3 regions of the Arthrobacter sp. BG5 genome follow, and region 1 is predicted to be linked to each of the others. Evidence: predicted binding sites of a transcription regulator. Region 1 holds the regulator's gene; each other region holds the start of a gene.
What was found. The regulator LexA, encoded in region 1, represses DNA repair genes until DNA is damaged. The targets are predictions, from matches to a motif close to TCGAACANNTGTTCGA.
Positions count from the first base shown of each region.

Region 1 (7,473 bases):
CCAGCGCTGAAGCGAATCCGAACCAAGGTTCTTCTGCACCACCAGCCAGGCCGACCCGCCCGGGGCGAGCCGGGGCAGCCAGAGCAGCAGCAGGGCGTGGAGTTCGTCCTTGCCGATCCGGATGGGCGGATTGGACCAGATCGTGTCGAAGCGCAGCTCCGGATCGACCTCGCCAGGTGTGCTGGCGGTGACATTCTCCAGCCCCAGCAGGGCCGCATTCTCGTTCGTCAGCGCCACGCAGCGCTCATTGACGTCGACGGCGAAGACCCGGGCGTGCGGCGCCCGCAGGGCCATGGTCAGCGCGATCGGCCCCCAGCCGCAACCGATGTCCAGCAGGTTGCCCTGCGGCGCCGGGGCAGGGACCTCGGCCAGCAGCACCGCGGTTCCCTTGTCGATCCCGTCCGGGCTGAAAATTCCGGAGGACGTCTGCAGCTGCCGGCGTTCGCCGGCAAGCTCCACGGTCAGTGGCTTGCGGGTGAACGGCCCGGCGGGCTGGGCGCTGAAATAGTGTGCAGACTCCATAACTGGCCAGATTAGTTGGCGGCCCGGCGCTATGGGAAACCGGCCGGGAAACCGGTCCCCGCCGCGCCCGGCACCGGTGCCGCCGGGCAGCGCAGGCGCACAGCGACGGTCTGCTAGTCTTAAAGACATGATCTTGAACTTCAAGTAGCCGGCACGGGCCTTCGCTTCCTTAGCGCAAGCCCCGTCCCCGCAGCGACGCAGGTTGTTACCTTCCGCTCAGTGCGCCCCTCCGTGATGCCGTGCATCACCTGTCGGCGCCAGATCCACTTGGAGTCAAGCCTGAAGCCGCAGGGCTTAAAACCACGCAGCGCCCGGCAGCAGTTTCCGGGGGAGCGCTGAACGGAACGTACCTCCCCGCCACCCGGCGTTATTACGCCGGATCCCTTCCGCATTTACCGCTCCGGCACGGAGCCCGTCCTGCCCGCGGCGCCGCAGTCGCCAGGCATCCCAGGAGGCACGGATGATCACTAGTCGTCAGCCCAGCGCGAATACCGCGCCACGAAACACCGATCAGCACTATTCTGAAGATGTAGACCCTTCAAAGGAGACCATGACCAGTCAGCCCAACACCGGACCCGATTCAGCCGCCCAGGACATGAGCCCTGCGGAAATCCAGGCTGTCATCGACCGGATCCTCTCCAAAGACGCCCCCGCCCCGAAGACCGGACGCAGTACCGGCACCGGGGCCGCCGGTGAGCCTAGGGCCGTGTTCGGCAAGGCCCAGGCGATTTCGCACCTGGATGAGGAACACAGCAGCTACGACGGCGACCAGCAGGACCTCGAGGAACGCCACGCCCTGCGCCGCACCGCCGGCCTGTCGACCGAACTCGAGGACGTCACCGAAGTCGAATACCGGCAGCTGCGCCTTGAGCGCGTGGTACTCGCTGGGCTCTGGACCGAAGGCACCCTGGCCGACGCCGAGAACTCCCTGCGCGAACTGGCAGCCCTGGCGGAAACCGCCGGATCCGAGGTGCTTGACGGGCTCGTCCAGCGCCGCGCCAAGCCGGACCCGGGCACCTTCCTGGGCTCCGGCAAGGCCCAGGAGCTCAAGGACATCGTGATGTCCACCGGCGCCGACACCGTGGTGGTGGACGCCGAGCTCGCCCCGTCCCAGCGGCGCGGCCTGGAAGACATCGTCAAGGTCAAAGTCATCGACCGCACGGCCCTGATCCTGGACATCTTCGCCCAGCACGCCAAGAGCCGCGAAGGCAAGGCCCAGGTGGAACTGGCGCAGCTCGAATACCTGCTCCCGCGCCTGCGCGGCTGGGGCGAATCGATGTCCCGGCAGGCCGGTGGCCAGGTGGGCGGCGCCGGAGCGGGCATGGGTTCGCGCGGCCCCGGTGAGACCAAGATCGAGCTGGACCGCCGCCGGATCCGCACCCGAATGGCCAAGCTGCGGCGTGAAATTGCCGCCATGAAGCCGGCCCGGGAAACCAAGCGCGCCAACCGCCGTCGTAATGCCGTGCCGTCGGTGGCGATCGCCGGCTACACCAACGCTGGTAAGTCCTCGCTGCTGAACCGCCTGACCGACGCCGGTGTGCTGGTGGAGAACGCCCTGTTCGCCACCCTGGACCCGACCGTCCGCAAGGCTGAAACCTCCGACGGGCTGGGCTACACCCTCGCCGACACCGTGGGTTTTGTCCGCTCGCTGCCGACCCAGCTGGTGGAGGCGTTCCGCTCCACCCTGGAGGAGGTCGCCGATTCGGACCTGATCCTGCACGTCGTCGACGTCTCGCACCCCGACCCGGAGGGCCAGATCGCGGCCGTCCGCACCGTGTTCAGCGAAGTCGACGCCCGCAAGGTGCCGGAGATCATCGTCCTGAATAAGGCCGACGCCGCCGACCCGTTCGTGATCGAACGGCTCAAGCAGCGCGAACCGCGCCACGTTGTGGTCTCGGCCCGCACCGGGGAAGGCATCCCGGAGCTGCTCAAAGCCATCAGCGAGGGTATTCCGCGGCCCAGCGTGAAGCTGGAACTGATGATTCCGTACAACCGCGGGGACCTGCTCAGCAAGCTGCACGAGACCGACGCCGAGATCATCAGCCTCGACCACGAGGAGACCGGCACCCGCGCCGTGGTGATGGTGCGCGAGGGGCTCGCGGCCGAACTGGATGCCTTCGTCAGCAATGACTGAACCAGCGGTGGCCGAGGGGGCGGCCGCGCCGTCGGACAGCGGCCCGGCCAAAAGCAGCCCGGCTAAGAGCAAGCCTCGAAACGGCCCGGCCGGCGAGCAGTTTGTGGTTGAACTGCTCGACCGGGCGGTCGCCGGCATGGGCGGTCAGAGCCGCGACGGCCAGCACGAAATGGCGCGGCAGGTGGCGCGCGCGATCGACACCGGCGACCACCTGCTGGTCCAGGCCGGCACCGGCACCGGCAAGTCGCTTGCCTACCTGATTCCGCTGATCGCGCATTCGCTGGTCAGCGACAAGCCCACCCTGGTCTCCACCGCAACCCTGGCCCTGCAGACCCAGATTGTCGGCAGGGACCTGCCCCGGCTGCTCAAGACCATCACCCCGGCCTTGGAGCGGCCGGTGAAGGTGGCGCTGGTCAAGGGCCGCTCCAACTATGTCTGCCGGCACAAACTCGAAGGCGGTTTCCCCTCCGAGGAACCGTCCGAGGGCCAGTTGTTCTCCCTCGGCGAAGACACCTCCGTGCCGCACTTCGCCGCCGCGGTGGGTGGTCCGTCCTCGCAGCTCGGCAAGGAGGTCGTCCGGCTTCGCGAGTGGGCCGAGGACACCCAGACCGGGGACCGCGACGAGCTGCTGCCCGGCGTGACCGACCGCGCCTGGCGGCAGGTCTCCGTCACCTCGATGGAGTGCCTGGGGGCGCAGAAGTGCCCGCTCGCCGCCGAATGCTTCAGCGAACTGGCCCGGCAAAACGCCGCCGACGCCGACGTGGTGGTCACCAACCACGCCATGCTGGCCGTCAGCGCCTTCGAGGGCCTCGCCGTGCTGCCCGAATACGACGTGGTGGTGGTCGACGAGGCGCACGAACTCCAGGACCGGGTCACGGGCGCCGTCTCCGGCCAGCTGTCCGTCGCCATGGTGCACGCCGCCGCCTCGGGCGCCCGCAAGCACACCGGGATCACCGTGGATGCGCTAAACAACGCCGCGTCCAACCTCGAGCTCGCCATTGAAGGCGTCCCCAGCGGGCTGATGCCCAACGGATTGAACAGCGAACAGCTCGACTGCGTAGACCAGCTCCGCGACGCCTGCCGCGCCGCGCTTTCGGACTCCAAGGGCGACAGCGCCAACACGGCCGACGGTGGCCGGCAGCTCGCGCGCTCCCGGCTGATGGTGATCCTGGAGCTCTGCGAACGGCTCCTGGCCGCCAAGGAGAACCGGGAAGTGGTCTGGTTCTCCCGCAATAGCAGCTTCGATCCGCAGCAGGGCTACTCGCAGCCTGACGACTCCGCGCCTGCCCTGATCAACGTTGCTCCGCTCAGCGTCGCCGGCCGGCTGCGCGAGGGACTGTTCGCCGACCACACCGTCGTCCTGACGTCGGCAACCCTGGCGATCGGTTCGGCCTTCGAGCCGGCGGCGGGAGGCCTCGGCCTGGTGGGTCCCGGCGCACCCAGCTGGACCGGCGTCGACGTCGGATCCCCCTTCGAATATCCCAAACAAGGCATCCTCTACGTTGCCAAGCACCTGCCCAAGCCGGGCCGGGGGACCTCGCCGGAAGCCCTCGACGAGCTCGAGAAGCTGATCCGCGCCTCCGGCGGCGGCGCCCTCTGCCTCTTCTCGTCGCGGCGCGCCGCCGAAGAGGCGGCCGAGGCGATGCGGCCCCGGCTGGGGATGAGCATTCTCTGCCAGGGTGAATCGACCATGACCGCGCTGGTGAAGCAGTTCGCCGACGAGCCGGACACCTGCCTCTTCGGCACCATGTCGCTCTGGCAGGGCGTCGACGTGCCAGGGAACTCCTGCCGCCTCGTCGTGATCGACCGGATCCCGTTCCCGCGGCCCGATGACCCGCTGATGACGGCCCGCTCCCGGGCGGTGGCCCAAGCCGGCGGCAACGGCTTTATGAGCGTCTCGGCGACGCACGCAGCGATCCGCCTCGCCCAGGGAGCCGGACGCCTGATCCGCTCGACGTCGGACAAGGGCGTGGTGGCGGTCCTCGATTCCCGGCTGTCCACCGAACGGTACGGCGCGTTCCTCCGGGCCGCGCTGCCGCCGTTCTGGCCCACCACCGACCCGTCGGTGGCGCTGGCAGCCCTCGAACGCCTCGGCAAAGAAACCCCGGCCAAGCAACAGGCCCAGCAACCCGCCAAGTAGGCGGGAAGGGCCGGCGGGGGTACCAATGGGCCGCGCTGGCGTTCCCGCCCGGTTCTTGTGAGCCCCGGGGCCGGCAGAGCCGGGTTTCCGCGGCTGCGGCGGCCCCGCACGCCGTCGTGCTGCCGACAACCGGGCGGGAACGCACGGAGGCCCCATCCGGAACCTCGGACGGGGCCTTTGGCGCTGCCGGTGGGGTGTGGCTGGCAGGGGTGGTGTGGCCGGGAAGCCGGCGGGGGAGGCTACAGGGAGCGCAGCACCGAGACGACCTTGCCCATAATGACGGCATGGTCGCCGAGGATCGGCTCGTACTGGGTGTTTTGCGGGAGCAGCCAGGTGTGGCCGTCGCGCTGGCGGAACGTCTTGACCGTGGCCTCGTCATCGAGCAATGCGGCAACGATGTCGCCGTTGACGGCATCGTTCTGACGCCGGACGACGACCCAGTCGCCGTCGCAGATGGCGGCGTCGATCATTGAATCACCGGCCACCCGGAGCATAAACAGTTCACCGTGGCCCACCAGCTGGCGCGGCAGAGGCATCACGTCCTCCACCACCTGGTCGGCCAGGATCGGGCCGCCGGCGGCGATGCGGCCGACGAACGGGACCATCGCGGTGTCCGTGGCGCTGGCGAGCTCGGCGACAGCCTGGCCGCCGACGGCGCGCAGGCCGCTGGACTTCTCCACACCGGAGATCGTGGTGGCACCCTCGTCCAGGGTCAGCGGCATCAGCACTTCCATGGCGCGGGGACGTTTGGGGTCACGCCGCAGGTAGCCGAGCTTTTCCAGCTGCGAGAGCTGGTGGGTGACGCTGGACAGGCTGGCCAGCCCGACGGTGTCGCCGATCTCGCGCATGGAGGGCGGGTAGCCGTTGTCTGTCACGGAACGCTGGATGGTCTCCAGGATCTTCTTCTGACGGACGGTAAGGCTCTTCGGCGCCCGGCCGGTCTGGGGGCTCCGCTGAGCGGCCCTCCCGCCGGCGGCTTGTGCTGCCATGTTCGCCATGCCTTTCCATTCCGCCCGGCTGCCGTGGCTGCCGGGACCGTTCGGTCCGAACAATGTCAGACCCCGCTGATCAACTGTTGCTGACCAACCCAAGTGGTTGTCCTGTGATTCAAAAGTAGGGCAGCCGCCAGGGTTTTTCAAACATTTGTTCTAGCGAGTCTCGACAATGTTCGTTCATAAGTGCTAAAACAGAAGCAGCGAAGTTCGAATATGTGTTCGAAGTTTCGAAGCCTTGCTGGCTCTTAGGGTTCGGCGGTGTGTTCGAAGTTTGGTGTTCGAGGGTTCGCGATCGAAGGTAATGCGTTCGATGGTTCGGCCGGTTGGCGGCAGGTACGTGGAGTACGCCGGGCGGCACAGATAAGTCCAGGAGGGCTCAGCTCATGTCAGCAGTAAGCGCTATTTCCGGTTCGTCCGTTTCCGCTCCCGCTCAGGAGGCGGCGCCCGCTGCTGCCTCCCGGCAGGCTCCGCTGAGGCTGACTCGCCGCGGACGCTTCGTCTTCTTCGGCCTGCCGCTGATCCTGCTGGCCGCCCTGGTCCTCTCCCTGGCCGGGTTCCTGAACGCCCCGGCCAAGGCCGCCGACTCGGCCGCGGAGCTCTCGCTCACACCGACCGTCACGGTGACGGTCCAGCCGGGGGAGTCGCTCTGGGCCATCGCCGGTGAGGTCGCCCCGGAGCGGGACCCCCGCGACGTTGTTGCCGACATCGTGCAGCTGAACAACCTCGAAGCCGCGCGGGTCATCCCCGGCCAGCAGCTCTACGTACCCGCCAAATAGACCACCCCGCCAAGGCCGCCGTCGGCCGCCCCGGCGGGCCCCGGGCGGTCACAGTTTCGGGGCCGGGGCCGGTCTCACTTAAACTGGGCAGGTGACTGACCAGCTAGAGCGCCTCAACCGACTGCCCCTCCGGACCAATCTGCGCGGACTGCGCCCCTACGGTGCGCCCCAGTTGGATGTCCCCATCCTGCTGAACGTCAACGAGAACACCCATGGCGTCCCGGCCGACGTCCGCGCGGCCATCGCCGAGGCCGTGACGGAGGCCGCCGCCGGACTGAACCGATACCCGGACCGCGAGTTCACCGAACTGCGCGAAGCCCTCGCCGAATACCTCGGCCACGGCCTGGACGCCGGCAACATCTGGGCAGCCAACGGCTCGAACGAAGTCCTGCAGCAAATCCTCCAGGCCTTCGGCGGCCCGGGCCGCACCGCGCTCGGCTTCCCTCCCACGTACTCGATGTACCCCCTGCTCGCCGCCGGTACGGACACCGAATACATCGTCGGGGTCCGCGCCGAGGACTACGGGCTCAGCGCCGAATCGGCAGCCCGCCAGGTCCGGGAGCTGAAGCCCAACGTCGTTTTCCTCTGCTCACCGAACAACCCCACCGGCACCGGCCTGGGTCTCGACGTCGTCGAGGCCGTCTACGAAGCCGGCGAAGCCAGCCAGACAATCGTGATCGTCGACGAGGCGTACCACGAGTTCGCCCACGATGGCACGCCCAGCGCCCTGACCCTGCTGCCGGGCCGCGAGCGGCTCATCGTCTCGCGCACCATGAGCAAGGCCTTCGCCTTGGCCGGGGCCCGGCTCGGCTACATGGCGGCGGCCCCGGAGGTCACCGACGCGCTGCGCCTGGTCCGGCTGCCGTACCACCTCTCCGCAATCACCCAGGCGACGGCGCTGGCCGC
Region 1 covers NZ_CM155268.1:3,448,931-3,456,403, forward strand. Annotated here, with positions in the region: gene AC1MBE_RS15805 (class I SAM-dependent methyltransferase) at 1-522, opposite strand, end outside; gene hflX (GTPase HflX) at 1,073-2,656, shown strand; gene AC1MBE_RS15815 (ATP-dependent DNA helicase) at 2,649-4,796, shown strand; gene lexA (transcriptional repressor LexA) at 5,036-5,785, opposite strand; gene AC1MBE_RS15825 (LysM peptidoglycan-binding domain-containing protein) at 6,175-6,567, shown strand; gene AC1MBE_RS15830 (histidinol-phosphate transaminase) at 6,659-7,473, shown strand, end outside.

Region 2 (7,473 bases), 1.4 Mb from region 1:
GTCCACACACTCCTCCAGCCGGCGCTGGCGGGTTTCCTTGGCCGGCCACGGATCGCCGGTCACATGTTCGTTCATGTTCTCCCCGCTGCCCGGAGCCATCCAGAACCGGCCGGGGAACATGTCCGCCAGGGTGGCGGAGGCGTGCGCGATGATGGCCGGGTGGTAGCGCTGCCCCGGGGCCGTCACCACGCCGAAGCGCAGTCCCGTGGTGGCCAGGGCGGCGCCGAGCCAGGACCAGGCGAATCCCGAGTGTCCCTGCCGGGCCGACCACGGCTCAATGTGGTCCGAGCACATGGCGGCGTCAAATCCCGCCTGTTCCGCCAGCTGGACGTCCTTGAGCAGCCGGCCCGGGCTGATCTGTTCGTGCGAGGCGTGAAATCCGAGGGTAGCCATCGTTAATGTCTACCGCCGGGCCGCGGGTCTGTCGAGGGAACCGGCCGGCGGCGGCCCGGCGCGCCGGACGGGCCGGGGGATCGACGTCGGCGTCCGGCCGCGCCAGAATGGGCCTTATGCGACTGCCCTTGATGCCCCCGATTGCGCCGATGCTGGCGAAGGCCGTCAGCGCCCTGCCGGAGGGGGCCATGAGCTTCGAGCCCAAGTGGGACGGGTTCCGCTCCATCATCTTCCGCGACGGCGACGAGGTGGAGATCGGCAGCCGCAACGGCAAACCTCTGACCCGCTACTTCCCGGAGCTCGTGGAGGCGCTGAAGGCAAACCTGCCGCCGCGCTGCGTGCTGGACGGCGAGATCGTCCTGGTCGGTGCGCCGGGGAACCGCCTCGACTTCGATGCGCTCCAGCAGCGAATCCACCCCGCGGCGAGCCGGGTCCGGCTGCTCGCCGAGCAGACCCCCGCGAGTTTTGTCGCCTTCGACCTGCTGGCCCTCGGCGACGAGGATTTCACCGGCCGGCCGTTCCAGGAGCGCCGGGCGGCCCTGGAGCAGGCGCTCGCGGACAGCTCGGCGCCGGTGCACCTGACCGCCGCGACCCGGGACCGGGACACCGCGGGGCTGTGGTTCCGGCAGTTTGAAGGCGCCGGCCTGGACGGGATCGTGGCCAAGGCACTCGACGCCAGCTACCAGCCGGACAAACGCACCATGTTCAAGGTCAAGCACGAACGCACCGCCGACTGTGTCCTTGCCGGTTACCGGGTGCACACCTCCGGCCCGGACCGGATCGGTTCGCTGCTGCTGGGACTGTATGACGACGATGGCGTGCTGGCCAACGTAGGCGTGGTGGGCGCCTTCCCGATGCAGCGCCGCAAGGAACTGTTCGAGGAACTCCAGCCGCTCGTCACCGACTTCGCGGACCACCCGTGGGCCTGGGCCAGGCAGGAGGAAGGATCCCGGACGCCGCGCAACGCCGAGGGCAGCCGCTGGAGCGGGGGCAAGGACCTGAGCTTCACGCCGCTGCGGCCCGAGCGCGTGGTGGAAGTGAAGTATGACCACATGGAGGGCGAACGTTTCCGGCACACCACGCAGTTTGTGCGCTGGCGTCCGGACCGGGAGCCGACCTCCTGCACGTACGCCCAGCTGGAGGAGCCGGTCAGCTACGACCTGGCCGCCGTGCTGGGCGCCGGCGGCGGCTGAACTCCCGCCGTCGAGCGTTCCACGCGACGCTCCCGCCCGGTTCTTCCGCCCGAGTCCGCCCCGACACGCGGAAAAGCCCGGCGTGTTGCGGAAACACGCCGGGCTTTTCCAGGCAGAACCGGGCTGGAGCGTCGGGGACCCTTAGCGCAGGCCGAGCTCCTTGGTGGGAACCTTGAAGGTTTCCTTGGCGGTCAGTGCCGAGACCGCGGCAATGACGCAGATGATGCCGGTGAAGATGGTGATCTGGACCCAGCCGCCGGGCTTGATGCCGCCCATGGCTGCAACGATGGCCGGGGCGAAGCCCGCCATCAGGAAGCCGAGCTGGGTGCCGATCGCCAGTCCGGAGAAGCGGACCTTGGTGCTGAACATTTCGGCGTAGAAGGAAGGCCAGACGGCGTTGGAGGCCGCGTAGCCGAAGGAGAAGAAGCCGATGGCGGCCAGGAACATCAGCGGGACGCTGCCGGATTCGAGGCTGAGCAGGAACACCGGGGTCAGCACCGCGCTGGAGAGTGCGCCGTAGATGAAGACCGGCTTGCGGCCGATCCGGTCGGCCAGCTTGCCGAAGAGCGGCTGGGTGCCGAGGGCGACCAGGTTGGCGCCCACCACGAGCCAGAGGGTGACGGTGCCGTCCACGTTGGCGACGTTCTTGGCGTAGGCGATGGCCAGGGTCCCGAACACGGTGGAGACGGCGGCGATGAAGGCGCAAGCAACCACGCGCAGAACGTCGCGCCAGTGGTGCTTGAGCAGGTCCGCGACGGGGAGCTTGGAGATTTGGGCGCTCTTCTGGGCTTCCTCGAAGGCGGGCGGCTCGTGCAGCGTGCGGCGGATAAAGAACGCAACCACCACGACGACGGCGCTGAGCCAGAACGGAATGCGCCAGCCGATGCCGTACTTGATCTCGTCCGGCAGGGCCAGGACGGGGATGAAGACGAGCGCGGCAAGGATCTGGCCGCCCTGGGTGCCGGTCAGTGTCCAGGAGGTGAAGAACGAGCGGCGGTTGTCCGGCGCGTGCTCCAGGGTCATGGACGAAGCGCCGGCCTGCTCGCCGGCGGCGGAAAGACCCTGGCAGAGCCGGGCCACGACGAGCAGCGCGGGCGCCCACCAGCCGACGGTCTTGAAGTCCGGCAGGCAGCCGATCACGAAGGTGGAGGCGCCCATCAGCAGCAGGGTGAACATCAGGACCTTGCGGCGGCCCACCCGGTCACCGAAGTGGCCCAGGATGACGGCGCCGACCGGCCGCGCCACGTAGGCGAAGCCGAAGGTCGCGAAGGACATGATGGCGGCGTTGGCGTCCGCGTCCGGGAAGAAGACCTTCGGGAAGATCAGCGCGGCGGCAGAACCGAAAATGAAGAAGTCGTAGTACTCGACGGCGCTGCCGAGGAAGCTGGCGAGTGCTGCCTTCTTTGGTGTCCCGGCCGGTGCGGCAGTGCCCGGCGTCGTAGACGGGAGTGTCTGGCTCATGGTGTTCCTTTGGTGTGACGACGTTGTCGCGGATGGATCGGGAAGGTCTCGCCGGCCGCTGGCTTCAAGTGTGCGGCAGCCGGTGGACCGAGGAAAGACCCGGACTAGTAGCCACATGGTGGGAGCTACTTGTGCGATGTAGCAAGCATGGCTGTGAGCGCCATCACTTGTCAAGAAAAATAATCACGATCTAGCAATAGCTCTCATCATGTGAGAACATCGATCCATGAGTGTGAACCAAGACACAGAGGTGGCCCCCGCCGCCGGCACCCCCGGCGACGGCGCCGGTCCGGACGAGGCCCTCCAGCCGGCCACGTCCGCCAAGGCGGCCAAGTCCGCCAAGGAGGACTCGCGCACCGACATGGTCGGCAAGGCCCTCGGGCTGCTGGTGCTGCTGGGCGACGAGCCCCGCGGGGCCAGTGCCGCCGAGCTGTCGCGCCGCGCGGAGCTGCCCTTCAGCACCACCTACCGGCTGCTCGGCTCGCTGACCAGGGACGGTTTTGTCGACTATGAGGCTGACGGCCGCCGCTACCACCTGGGCCTGCGGGTCTTCCAGCTCGGCCAGCGGGTCTCCAACCACCACGGCTTCGCCGGCACCGCGCTCCCGATCCTGCGGCGCGTCACCGAGGAGACCGGCGAGGCCACCATCCTCTCGGTCCGCGACGGGAAGCATCACCTCACCGTCAACAAGGTGGACGGTCCGCAGACCTTCCGCGTCACGTCAGACCCGGGCCACCTCGGCGCCCTGCACACCACCTCCGTGGGCAAGGCGCTCGTCGCGTTTGCCGACGACGCCACCCGGCAGCAGCTGGTGGAGGACCTTGAGCTGGAAGCGCTAACCGACCTCTCCATCACCGACCGGGACGCCTTCCGGGCCGAGATCGAGCTGGTCCGGAAGCGCGGCTACGCCACCATGGACGAGGAAAACGAGCTGGGCATGCGCGCCGTTGCGGTTCCCGTCTTCAATTCGCAGGGCCACGCCTTCGCCTCGCTGGCCACCGCGGTCCCCGTCTTCCGGATGAGCATGGAGGCCCTGGTGGCCCTCGTGCCGCTGCTCCAGTCCGCCGCGGCCGAACTCTCGGCCCGCCTTCCCCAGGGCTGAAACGGGCGGATCCCTACGGTCCGACACTACGAGTCACCACTTTGTGTTCGCAATAAGAACATCCGTGCAATATGTGAACACTTGCGCTAATGTAATCCCTACCACCCGGCCCGCCGCCCACGTCGCGGCCGCCGAGTGCCGTTGTCAAAGGAGCTAGACGGATGAGCAATCGAGCAGAGTCCTTCCTCGTGGGCCTGGTAGGCGATGGCGTCACGCCGTCCCTCACGCCCCCCATGCATGAACGCGAAGGCGATGTGCAGGGCCTCCGGTACCTTTACCGCCCCATCGACCTCACCGAACTGGGCCTCCCCGGCCAGGCCGTCGGAGAACTCCTGACCGGCGCCCACCGGCTCGGCTTCAACGGACTGAACATCACCCACCCCTGCAAGCAGCTGGTCCTCGAACACCTCCACGAGATTTCACCGGACGCCCGGCGCCTCGGTGCCGTCAATACGGTGACCATCCAGGACGGCCGCTTTATCGGCCACAACACCGACTTCTCCGGCTTCGCTTCCGCCCTGGCCACCGGCCTGCCCGGTGCGAAGCTGGGCCGCGTTGTGCAGCTCGGCGCCGGCGGCGCGGGATCCGCCGTCGCCTACGCCCTGCTGACCGCCGGGGTGCGGCAGCTGGACCTTGTGGACACCGACGCAGCCCGCTGCGCCGCCCGCGCGGGCGAGCTGGCCGGATTCTTCCCGGACAGCCAGGTCACGGCCCGGACGACGGCGGAGCTGCCGGAGCTTATGCCGCTCGCCGACGGGCTGGTGCACTGCACGCCGGTGGGCATGGCCGCCCACCCGGGCGTCCCGCTGGACATGTCCCTGGTGGAGTCCCGGCACTGGGTCGCGGACATTGTCTACCGGCCGATCGAGACCGAGCTGGTCCGCGAAGCCCGGGCCAAGGGCTGCGAGGTGCTCGACGGCGGTCGGATGGCCGTGGGGCAGGCCGCCGACGCCTTCCGGATCTTCACCGGCCTCGAGGCCGACGCGGACCGGATGCGGGCCCACTTCCTGGAGCTCGTCGCCGCCGAGGAGGTGGCCGCCTGATGCGCACCGGAATCGCCACCGTCTGCCTCTCCGGCACCCTGAAGGAGAAGATGCAGGCCTGCGCCGTCGCCGGCTTCGACGGGATCGAAATCTTCGAGCAGGACCTCGTGACCTCGTCCCTGAGCCCGGAAGACATCCGTGCGATGGCCGCGGACCTGGGCCTCAGCCTCGACCTCTACCAGCCGTTCCGCGACTTCGACAGCGTGCCGGAGGAGCTGCTCGCGGCCAACCTGCGCCGGGCGGAGGCCAAGTTCCGGCTGATGTCGCGGCTGGGCATGGACACCATCCTGGTCTGCTCCAATGTGGCCACCGCCAGCATCGACGACGACGAGCTCCGCGCGAGCCAGCTGTCGCGGCTCGCCGCCCTCGCCGGTGACCACGGTGTGAAGGTCGCCTACGAGGCCCTGGCCTGGGGCAGGTACGTCAACGACTATGAACACGCCCACCGCCTGGTGGAACTGGTGGACCACCCGAACCTGGGCACCTGCCTGGACTCCTTCCACATCCTGTCCCGGGACTGGGACACCGCCCCGATCGAGCAGTTCAACCCGGAGAAGATCTTCTTCGTCCAGGTCGCGGACGCGCCGAAGCTGTCGATGGATGTGCTGTCCTGGAGCCGGCACTACCGGGTCTTCCCGGGCGAGGGGCAGTTCGAGCTCGCCAAGTTCATGGGCCATGTGGTGCGCGCCGGTTACACCGGCCCCGTCTCGCTGGAGGTCTTCAACGACGTCTTCCGGCAGTCCGACGTCGAACGCACCGCCGTGGATGCCATGCGCTCGCTGATCTGGCTGGAGGAACAAAGCGCCCAATGGCTGGAGGCACACCCCTCGGCGGCACAGCCGGCCGAGGCCGCCGCGGGCGGTGCCGGCCGCCGCCGCTACCCGATGGAACTGGCCACGCTGCCGCGGGTGGCCGAACCGGCCGGGTTCAACTTCGCCGAGGTGCGGGCCGCGGACACCGCCGCGCTGGAGACCCTGCTGGGCCAGCTGGGGTTCGCGTTCAACGGCCGGCACCGGACCAAGAATGTGCAATTGTGGAGCATGGGCCACGCACGCGTGATCATCAACGAGGAAGCGCCCGCCGCGGCGGAGACCGCCATTGCCGCGGTCGGCTTCGACGTCGACTCCCCGGTGATCGCCGCCGCGCGGGCGCAGCAGCTCAAAGCCCCGGCCGTGCCGCGCAAGAGCCAGGCGAACGAGGAAATCTTCCAAGGCTTCGCCGCGCCCGATTCCACCGAGATCTTCCTGTGCCAGGGCAGCCTGGACGGCACCGCCGCCTGGGTCAACGAATTCGGCACCTCCGGCGACGCAGCCGGCCCGGGCGGGGGCCCGCAGGCCGTGATCGACCACGTCAACCTCGCGCAGCCCTGGCAGCACTTCGACGAGGCGGTGCTTTTCTACACCAGCGCCCTGGCCCTGGAGCCGCAGCCGTACGCCGAGGTGGCGAGCCCCACCGGGCTGGTCCGGTCCCAGGTGATGACCACGCGGGACCGCGGAGTGCGGCTGGTGCTGAACCTGGCCCCGCTGCTGCAGCAGGAGGCGGGACCGGACGCAGGCGCCACCGCCGCGGGAACGCAGCGCCGGACCTACCAGGAACACATCGCGTTCGCCGTCGACGATCTCGTGGCCACGGCCCGGGCCGCCCGCGCCCGCGGCCTGGAATTCCTGCGCATCCCGGCGAACTACTACGAGGACCTGGACGCGCGCTTCGACCTGGACCCGGCGTTCCTGGCCACCCTGCGCGAACTGAACCTGCTCTATGACCGTGACGCCGACGGCGAGTTCCTGCACTTCTACACCGCCACCGTCGGCAGCGTGTTCTTCGAAATGGTGGAACGCCGCGGCACCTACGACGGCTACGGGGCCCCCAACGCCCCGGTCCGGCACGCCGTCCAGTACGACCACCTGCACCAGCTGAAACTCACCGCCTGACCGCACCCGGCCAGGATCGACCCACCCCAACGAAAGGAGGCTGCTGTGCCTGAAGAAATCAACCTTGAGATTTTCAACGCGGACCCGCTCACCGAAGACGTGTCCGACGCAGCGCCCGCGGCACCGGCTCAGGCCGCAAAGGCTGTCCCGGCCCTGGACACCGCGGCGGAATCGCAACAGATCCTCAGCGACGAGATGAAGGCGCTGGGGGAGGCCTACGCACAGGCCCGCCGCACCGGCGCCCCGGCGGAAACCCAGCCGCGGCTGGACTACCCGCCGTACCGCAGCAGCATCCTGCGGCACCCGACGAAGAGCCTGCAGCACGCGGATCCGGAGACCATTGAGCTGTA
Region 2 covers NZ_CM155268.1:1,999,831-2,007,303, reverse strand. Annotated here, with positions in the region: gene AC1MBE_RS09255 (TIGR03885 family FMN-dependent LLM class oxidoreductase) at 1-393, opposite strand, end outside; gene AC1MBE_RS09250 (ATP-dependent DNA ligase) at 510-1,586, shown strand; gene AC1MBE_RS09245 (MFS transporter) at 1,728-3,047, opposite strand; gene AC1MBE_RS09240 (IclR family transcriptional regulator) at 3,274-4,149, shown strand; gene AC1MBE_RS09235 (shikimate dehydrogenase) at 4,311-5,192, shown strand; gene AC1MBE_RS09230 (TIM barrel protein) at 5,192-7,123, shown strand; gene pcaH (protocatechuate 3,4-dioxygenase subunit beta) at 7,169-7,473, shown strand, end outside.
Region 2: the regulator LexA is predicted to act here: its motif matches at 4,204-4,219, upstream of AC1MBE_RS09235 (shikimate dehydrogenase).

Region 3 (7,473 bases), 370 kb from region 1:
CAGCCGGAGCCTCAATAGTAAGCATGGTGACCTCTTTTGGGTATCGTGCCGGTGCAGGCTGCCGGATCCTGCGGGACTGGTCAGGCGGCCTTGACCACGGGGAGTTCGTCCCAGTGGGTGGTGTAGCGCGGGGACAGCATGTCGCGCTTCATCGTCCAGTCAGGTCCGCCGCGGATGCCTGCGGACCCCAGGCCGATGGAACCCTTGCCGTACTTGCGGCTGACCTCCTCCAGCAGCGGGCCGATGCCCCGTTCCTCGTGCGGGTTTTCAAACACGGCCAGCGGAGCCTGGTTGGCTGTCGGGCGCAGGTCGGTGACCATGATGCCGGCCCGCGCATAGTTGACGCCGTCGACGATCCGGGGGAGCAGGGCGTAGGCGGCTTTGGCCAGCAGCAGCGGGTCCGCGGTAGGCATTGGCAGCGAAACGCACGCCGAGGGATGCGAGCTGTCCCGCGGGTTGTAGTGGGATGTGGCGGCGAAAGCCGTCAGGACCTTGGCCTGCAGGCCGTGCCGGGCGAGCCGGGCGCTGGCCTGCTGCGCGTAGATCCCGAGGACCTGGCGCATTGCGGCCGCGGTGCTGATGGGGGTGGTGAAGGACCGGCTGAAAATCAGCTGGTCGCGGCCGACGCGTTCCTCTTCGAGCGGGATGCACGGCGTGCCCCGCAGTTCCAGGACCGTGCGCATCAGCACCACCGAGAAGCGGTCCCTGATGGTGACCGGGTCCGCCCGGGCCAGGTCAAGCACGCTCCGGATCCCCAGCCCGTTCAGGCGTTTGGTCAGCCGCGTGGAGACGCCCCAGAGCTCGATGACGGACAGACCGGCCATCAGTTGCTCCTGGCGCCCGGCGGGAACGGCGTCCCAGTGGCAGACGCCGTCGAACGCAGGGTTGTGCTTGGCCCACTTGTTCGCCAGTTTTGCCAGGGTCTTGGTGCCGGCGATCCCGACGCACACCGGAACGCCGACATTCCGGCGGACCGACGTCTTCATGGCCTGCCCGCGCCGCAGCAGTTCTTCCGGGCTGCCGCGGACGCCAAGGAAGGCTTCGTCGATGCTGTAGACCTCCAGCCACGCCGAATACCGGCCCAGGAGTTCCATCACCCGGGCGCTGATGTCCCCGTAGAGCTCGTAGTTGCTGGACCTGGCGACCAGCCCCCATTCCCTGGCCCGCGGGGCAAGCTTGAACCAGGGCTCGCCGAGGGGGATGCCCAGGGCCTTCGCTTCCGGCGAGCGGGTGACGGCGCAGCCGTCGTTGTTGGACAGCACCACCACCGGCCGGCCCTCCAGTGAGGGGTCGAATGCCCGTTCGGCGCTGGCGTAAAAGCAGTTAACGTCCACGAGGGCAATACTGCCGCCGGGCCGCGGCTCGGGCCTGGGCCTAGACATGGTGGAGGCACCGGGTGACGACGCCCCAAATGACGAGGTCGGACAGGGCGGGCACCCGGATGTCCGGATAGCGCGGGTTGTCTGCCTGCAGGACCACCCCGGAGGCGGTGACGCGGAGGCGCTTGACGGTGAGCTCGCCGTCGAGGACGGCGACGACGACGCACCCGTCGCGCGGCTCGAGCGCCCGGTTGACGATCAACTCATCCCCGTCGCTGATGCCGGCGCCTTCCATGGAGTCCCCTGAGACCCGGACGACGTAGGTGCTGGTGATGTCCTTGATCAAGTGCTCGTTGAGGTCGATCCGGCCGTCAAAGTAGTCCTGCGCCGGCGACGGATAGCCGGCAGCGACCGGCACCGGCGAGATGAGGACCGACAGGAGGGAAGAGCCCGCGTCTATCACGCGGGGCCCGATAATTACGCCCACAACACACCCTTTTTCGAATATATGTTCGAATTCAAGTGTAGCGCCCGGCACTGACTTTTGACCGTGGTCGCCCAATTGCATGTGGCCGCTGCCCTCTGCCGGGGCCGGTGGCTGGCGCCGCTGCGGCTAGGCGAAAGCGGTGACGCCGGGACCGGACCTGGCGTCCACATTTATCTGGGGAAGCTTCTCGAAGGCGGGCTTCCCCAGCCAGTATCCCTGGAACAGCCGGATGCCGGTTGCCTTCAGCTCCAGGAACTCCGCCTCAGTCTCGATGCCTTCTGCGAGCACCGTGATGTCGAGCTCCCTGGCGATATCGACGATGCCGGCGACGACGGCCTGGCGGGCCGGGTTGGTGTCGATCCCGCGGATGAGCTTCATGTCAATCTTCATCAGGTCGGGCTGGAAATCGACAAGGAGGCCCAGCCCCGCATGACCGGCGCCGAAGTCGTCGATGGCGGTGGTGAAACCATGCTTGCGGTATTCGGTGATGATGTTCGTAAGGTGGGCGGTGTCCGAGACCTCCTCATTTTCCGTGAACTCGAACATGATCGACGACGTCGGAAAACTGCATCGCCTGGCTGCGAGCAGCGTCGCACGAAGGCAGGCGGCCGGTTCGTAGACTGCGTTCGGCATGAAGTTGATCGACAACATCAAATCCTCACCCGCCGGAAACAGCCGCGATGACAGCTCGATCGCCTTGACGCGGCAGTCCTGGTCGAAGCGGTACTTCTGCTCCGGCGACACCTTTGACAAAACTTCGTAAGCACCCTCGCCCGACAGACCCCTGACCAGCGCCTCGTAGCCCCACACCCGGTCGGCAGCGGCGTCATAGATCGGCTGGAAGGCCATGCTGAAATCGAAGTCAAGTTTTGAAGATGTGCTGCAGCCGTCACAGGCCATGTGGGAGTCCCCTCTCGCTGGTTTAGGTCTACCGTAGGACACGAGAGCCGCCGTCGAGGGTTCGACCGGGTCCGGCTGGACCGCCGTGTCGCAACCCTTGCAAAGAGAATTGGTGCGCGGGGTGCCACGCTGCCTGACGGCGCGAGATCCCTATTCCCGCCAGCCACTGAGCTCGCGGGCTGTCAGGGTACCTCAGGTTAGACGGTATCGATCCAGTAGCGCCGCTTGCCCTTGCGGGTGTCCTCGTAGACGCCGCCGTTCTTTTCGATGGTCGCCCGGGAACCGGCGTTGTCCTCGTCGCAGGTGAGAAGGACCCGCGGGATTCCCAGACCCCGCGCTATCGGCAGGGCGTCAGCCAGCGCTTTCGCCGCATGGCCGCGGCGCCTGGCGGAGGGTCGCACGCTGTAGCCGATGTGCCCGCCCTGATTGAGCAGGAAATCGTTGAGTTCGTGCCTGATGGCAAGTGAGCCCAGGAACGTGTCACCCTCCACGATCCACAAATACGTGCAGGGCACGTAACCCGGTTTCCGCTCGGTGTCCGGCAGAGCGTCCTTGTGGAGGACATCGACAAAACGACGGAACGCCCCGGCGTCCCGGAGTTCTTCCAGAGGCCAGTCCTCCGCGCCCCCGCCGTCCCGGCGCGCGCCCTCAAATTCGGCGGAACCTTTCAGCCAGGAGGCGTGGAAGCTGACGTCAGGCACGGTGAGGCGAGGCATCACCGGATCGTATCCCAAGGGCGGTCGCCGGACTATTCAAACCGCGACGGGTCGCCCATGCCGTGGCGGACAACCTCGGCGACGCCGCTGGAGAAGTCAATGACCGTCGTCGGCTCCGCCCCGCAGTCGCCGGAATCAATCACAGCGTCCACCACATGGTCCAGCCGTTCCTTGATTTCCCAGCCCTGGGTCAGCGGCTCCTCCTCGTCCGGAAGCAGCAGCGTGCTGGAGAGCAGCGGCTCGCCGAGTTCGGCCAGCAGCGCCTGCACCACCTTGTTGTCCGGGATGCGCACGCCGACCGTCTTCTTCTTGGGGTGCAGCAGCCGCTTCGGCACCTCCTTGGTGGCCGGCAGGATGAACGTGTAGCTGCCCGGCGTCACAGCTTTGATGCTGCGGAAAACGTCGTTGTCGATCTGGACAAACTGCCCGAGCTGGGCGAAGTCCTTGCAGACCAGCGTGAAGTGGTGCTTGTCATCGAGGTGCCGGATGGCGCGGATCCGGTCCAGCGCGTCCCGGTTCCCCAGCTGCGCGCCGAGCGCGTAACAGGAATCGGTCGGATAGGCGATCAGGCCGCCGGACTTCACCATGTCCACCACCTGCGTGATGGATCGCGGCTGCGGGTTGTCGGGGTGCACATCGAAATATCTCGCCATGGCACGAGCTTACGCCCGACTCCGGGCGTCCCGCCGCTAGGCCTGCTGCTGCCCGTAATGCTGCTCGTCGTGGTGGATCCGTTCGTCCAGCTGCCGCAGCGGCTCGCCGCTGCCGCTCCACTGCGTGGCGATGATTTCCGCGGCGATGGATACCGCGGTTTCCTCAGGGGTCCGGGCGCCGAGGTCCAGGCCCACGGGGCTGTGCAGCCGGGATAGTTCGGCCCCGCCCAGGCCCGCCTCGCGCAGCCGTCGGAGCCGGTCCTCGTGGGTGCGCCGCGAACCCATCGCCCCGATAAACGCCACCGGGCTGCCGCGCAGGGCCACCGCCAGCAACGGAATGTCGAACTTCGGATCGTGCGTGAGGACGCAGATGACGGTCCGTTCGTCGACCAGCCCCCGCTCCTGCTGCCCGGCCAGGTAGCGGTGCGGCCATTCGTTGACCACCTCGGCAGCCTCGGGAAACCTGGCCGGAGTGGCGAAGACGGCACGGGCGTCGCAGACCGTCACCCGGTAGCCCAGGAACGTCCCGAGCCGCGCGAGTGCGGAAGCGAAGTCGATTGCCCCGAAAACGAGCATCCGCGGCGGCGGGGCGTAGCTGGTGAAAAAGATCCGCATCCCGCTGTCCAGCCGCTCACCGTCCGCACCGTAGGTCAGGATGCCCGTCCGGCCCGCGGCCAGGTAACCCTGGCAGTCGTCGCCGACGGCGAGGTCGGCACGCTCGGAGCCCAGGTTGCCCTCGAAGCCGCCCGGCCGCACTACCAAGTGCCGCCCCAGCCAGTTACTGTCCGGATGCTCGATCACAGTGGCAACCCCCACCCGTTTTTCGTCCTCGACATCCTGCCGCACGCCGTCGAGCTCCGCGAAGCGCTGCTGCGAGACCGGCTCCACGAAGATGTCGATAATGCCGCCGCAGGTGAGGCCGACGGCGAACGCGTCGTCGTCGTTGATCCCGTAGCGCACCAGCACCGGGACGCCGTCGTCCTTGACCTGGGTGGCCAGCTCGTACACGGCGCCCTCGACGCAGCCGCCGGAGACCGATCCGACGGCGGCGCCGCCGGCGGTGACCAGCATCGACGCGCCGGGAAGCCGGGGGGCGGACCTGAACGTGTTCACGACCGTGGCCAGTCCCGCGGTTCTGCCCTGCCGCCAGTCCGGCATCATGGCTGCCAGCACGTCCCGCATGGAGTGCTCCTAAAGCCGTCCGCAGAGCCTGAGCATCCGGAACGCCGACCGGCGTCCGGCCCAGTAAGCCAGGCAGGCGACCGCCGCGAGCAGGCCGAGGGCCTTGCCGGGGCTGGAGAGCTGGCCGGCGGCGATGCCCTTGGCGAGGCTAAAGGCGTCCAGGCTGCCCGACGGCGGCGCGGGCGGCGCCGTCGGCGTGGGCGGCGTGCCGGGGCCCGCAGGGGTGGGAGCGGTGGGGGCGGCCGGCGAGGAAGCCGCGGCCGGCACCTGTTCGGCCGGCGTGGGGGCCGCGGCGGCGGTTACTGGCTCCTGTTCGGCCAGCATGGTCTGCAGGTTGCCGGCGAAGAGCCCCATCATCTGTTCGGTGACGCTGCCGATCACGCTCTTGCCCATCGCCGCGGCCTTGCCGGAGAGCGCCAGATCGGCACTGACTGTCCCGTGCGTTGTGGTCCCTTCTTCGGTCAGCGCCAGCGTCACCGTAGCTTCGGCGGTGCCCTGGCCACGGGTTTCCTGTGCCTTGCCGCCCAGCACGGCCCGGTGCTCGGCGGCGTTCCGCTCCAGGACATTGAGCAGGCCCCGGTACTGCATGTTTACCGGGCCCAGCTTCACCGTCATGCCCACCTGGTAGGCGTCATCGGAGAGTTTGTTCAGGATCTGGGCGCCCGGGAGGCAGCCTGCCACCCGTTCGAAATCCATCAGCGTGTCCCAGACCTTGCCGATCGGTGCGACCACCGAGAAACTGCTGTCAATCTGCATTAGCTGCTCCCTTGACTTGCGATCACTTGTCTTCCAACTGTGTGTCCTCCCGGCTCGGCCGGGCCGTCGCCGCGGATTGCCGTCGCCAACTCCGCCAAGGCCGTGTAGCTGTGTCCGCTGACGAACGCGTCGCAGTAGGGGAGCGCGGCGGCGATCCCGCCGGCCAGCGGCTGATAGTGCGGCGCTGCCTTCCGCGGGTTCACCCAGACCACCCGGTGCGCGAGCCTGCGCAGCCGGGCCATCTGGGCCGCGACCTGCGCCGGATCCTCCTGTGCCCAGCCGTCGGAAAAGAGCACCACCACGGCTCCCCGGGCCAGTCCGCGGCGGCCGTGTTCGTCCACGAATCGCCGGAGGCTCTCGGCGATCCTGGTACCGCTGGCCCAGTCGGGTGCGGTGGCGGCCGCCTGCGCAAGTGCCAGGTCCGGGTCGCGTTGGGCCAGCTGCCGGGTCAGGCGCGTCAGCCTGGTGGAGAAGACAAAGGCCTCCGCCCCGGCCTTCGCGACGGCGCCCTGCAGCAGCGCCAGGAAGATCCGGGAGTACGGTTCCATCGAGCCGGAGACGTCGCAGAGCAGCACCAGCTTGCGCCTTTGCTCGCGGCGCCGGGCGTACAGGAGCCTGGGGGAGTCATAGCCGGAGCGGCGGGCCGCCCGCACGGTAGCCCGGATGTCCAAACGTGCGCTGCTGTGCGGCGACTTGCGCGTGCGCCGGCTCAGGCGCACGGGGGTTGCCAGCAGGATCCGGCCGGCCAGGCGGCGGATCTCGGCAGCTTCCGCCTCGGTGAGGTCGGCAAAGTTCATCCCGTGCAGGTGTTCTTCCGTTGATGCCATCGCAAGGACGGCCTCCCGCCCGGGACCGGGCCGGTCCCCGGCGTCGTCGGTACCGGCGGTCAGCGCGGGCGGCCGCAGGGCTGTGCTGCCTGGCGCGGTCGCGCGTCCGTTGTCATCGGCGGCCCGGGTGCGGGATCCGTCCGCCGGGGGCGGGGCTGCCGGGACAGGTACGGGTTCGCCGGCGTGGCGGTCCAGCGCGGCGGCGGGATCGAAGCGGCCCCGGAAGACGGCGCCAAACACGGCGTCGAACTCGGGCAATTGCTCACGGCCGGAGACCAGCACCACCCGCAGAGTCCAGTAGAGCCGTTCCAGGGACGTCGGCGGGACCAGCCGCAGCGCCACCGCCAGCCGGGCCGCCCGGTCCGGCGAGCAAGTGACGCCCGCGCCGCGCAGGGCCGTGATGAAGGCCGCGGCCAGGTTTGCAGCCTCGACGAACGGCGGCCCGGCAGCCGGGGGAGAGGGCCGCGAGGGCTGGATCGGTTCAGTCATTGGTGCCGTCCACGAGCCAGGCTGCCCCGCGGGAGCCCACCAGCTCCAGGTCGTCGCGGTTCTTCACGATCGAACCCCAGGTCTGTTCGGCCGTCGCGGCGTCGATCCGCTCGATGCCCAGCACCGCGAGCGCGGACACCCAGT
Region 3 covers NZ_CM155268.1:74,141-81,613, forward strand. Annotated here, with positions in the region: gene AC1MBE_RS00370 (Y-family DNA polymerase) at 81-1,382, opposite strand; gene AC1MBE_RS00375 (LexA family protein) at 1,375-1,806, opposite strand; gene AC1MBE_RS00380 (EAL domain-containing protein) at 1,933-2,655, opposite strand; gene AC1MBE_RS00385 (GNAT family N-acetyltransferase) at 2,904-3,422, opposite strand; gene AC1MBE_RS00390 (L-threonylcarbamoyladenylate synthase) at 3,455-4,075, opposite strand; gene AC1MBE_RS00395 (XdhC family protein) at 4,112-5,257, opposite strand; gene AC1MBE_RS00400 (SRPBCC family protein) at 5,267-6,013, opposite strand; gene AC1MBE_RS00405 (vWA domain-containing protein) at 6,013-7,329, opposite strand; gene AC1MBE_RS00410 (AAA family ATPase) at 7,322-7,473, opposite strand, start outside.
Region 3: the regulator LexA is predicted to act here: its motif matches at 1,820-1,835, upstream of AC1MBE_RS00375 (LexA family protein).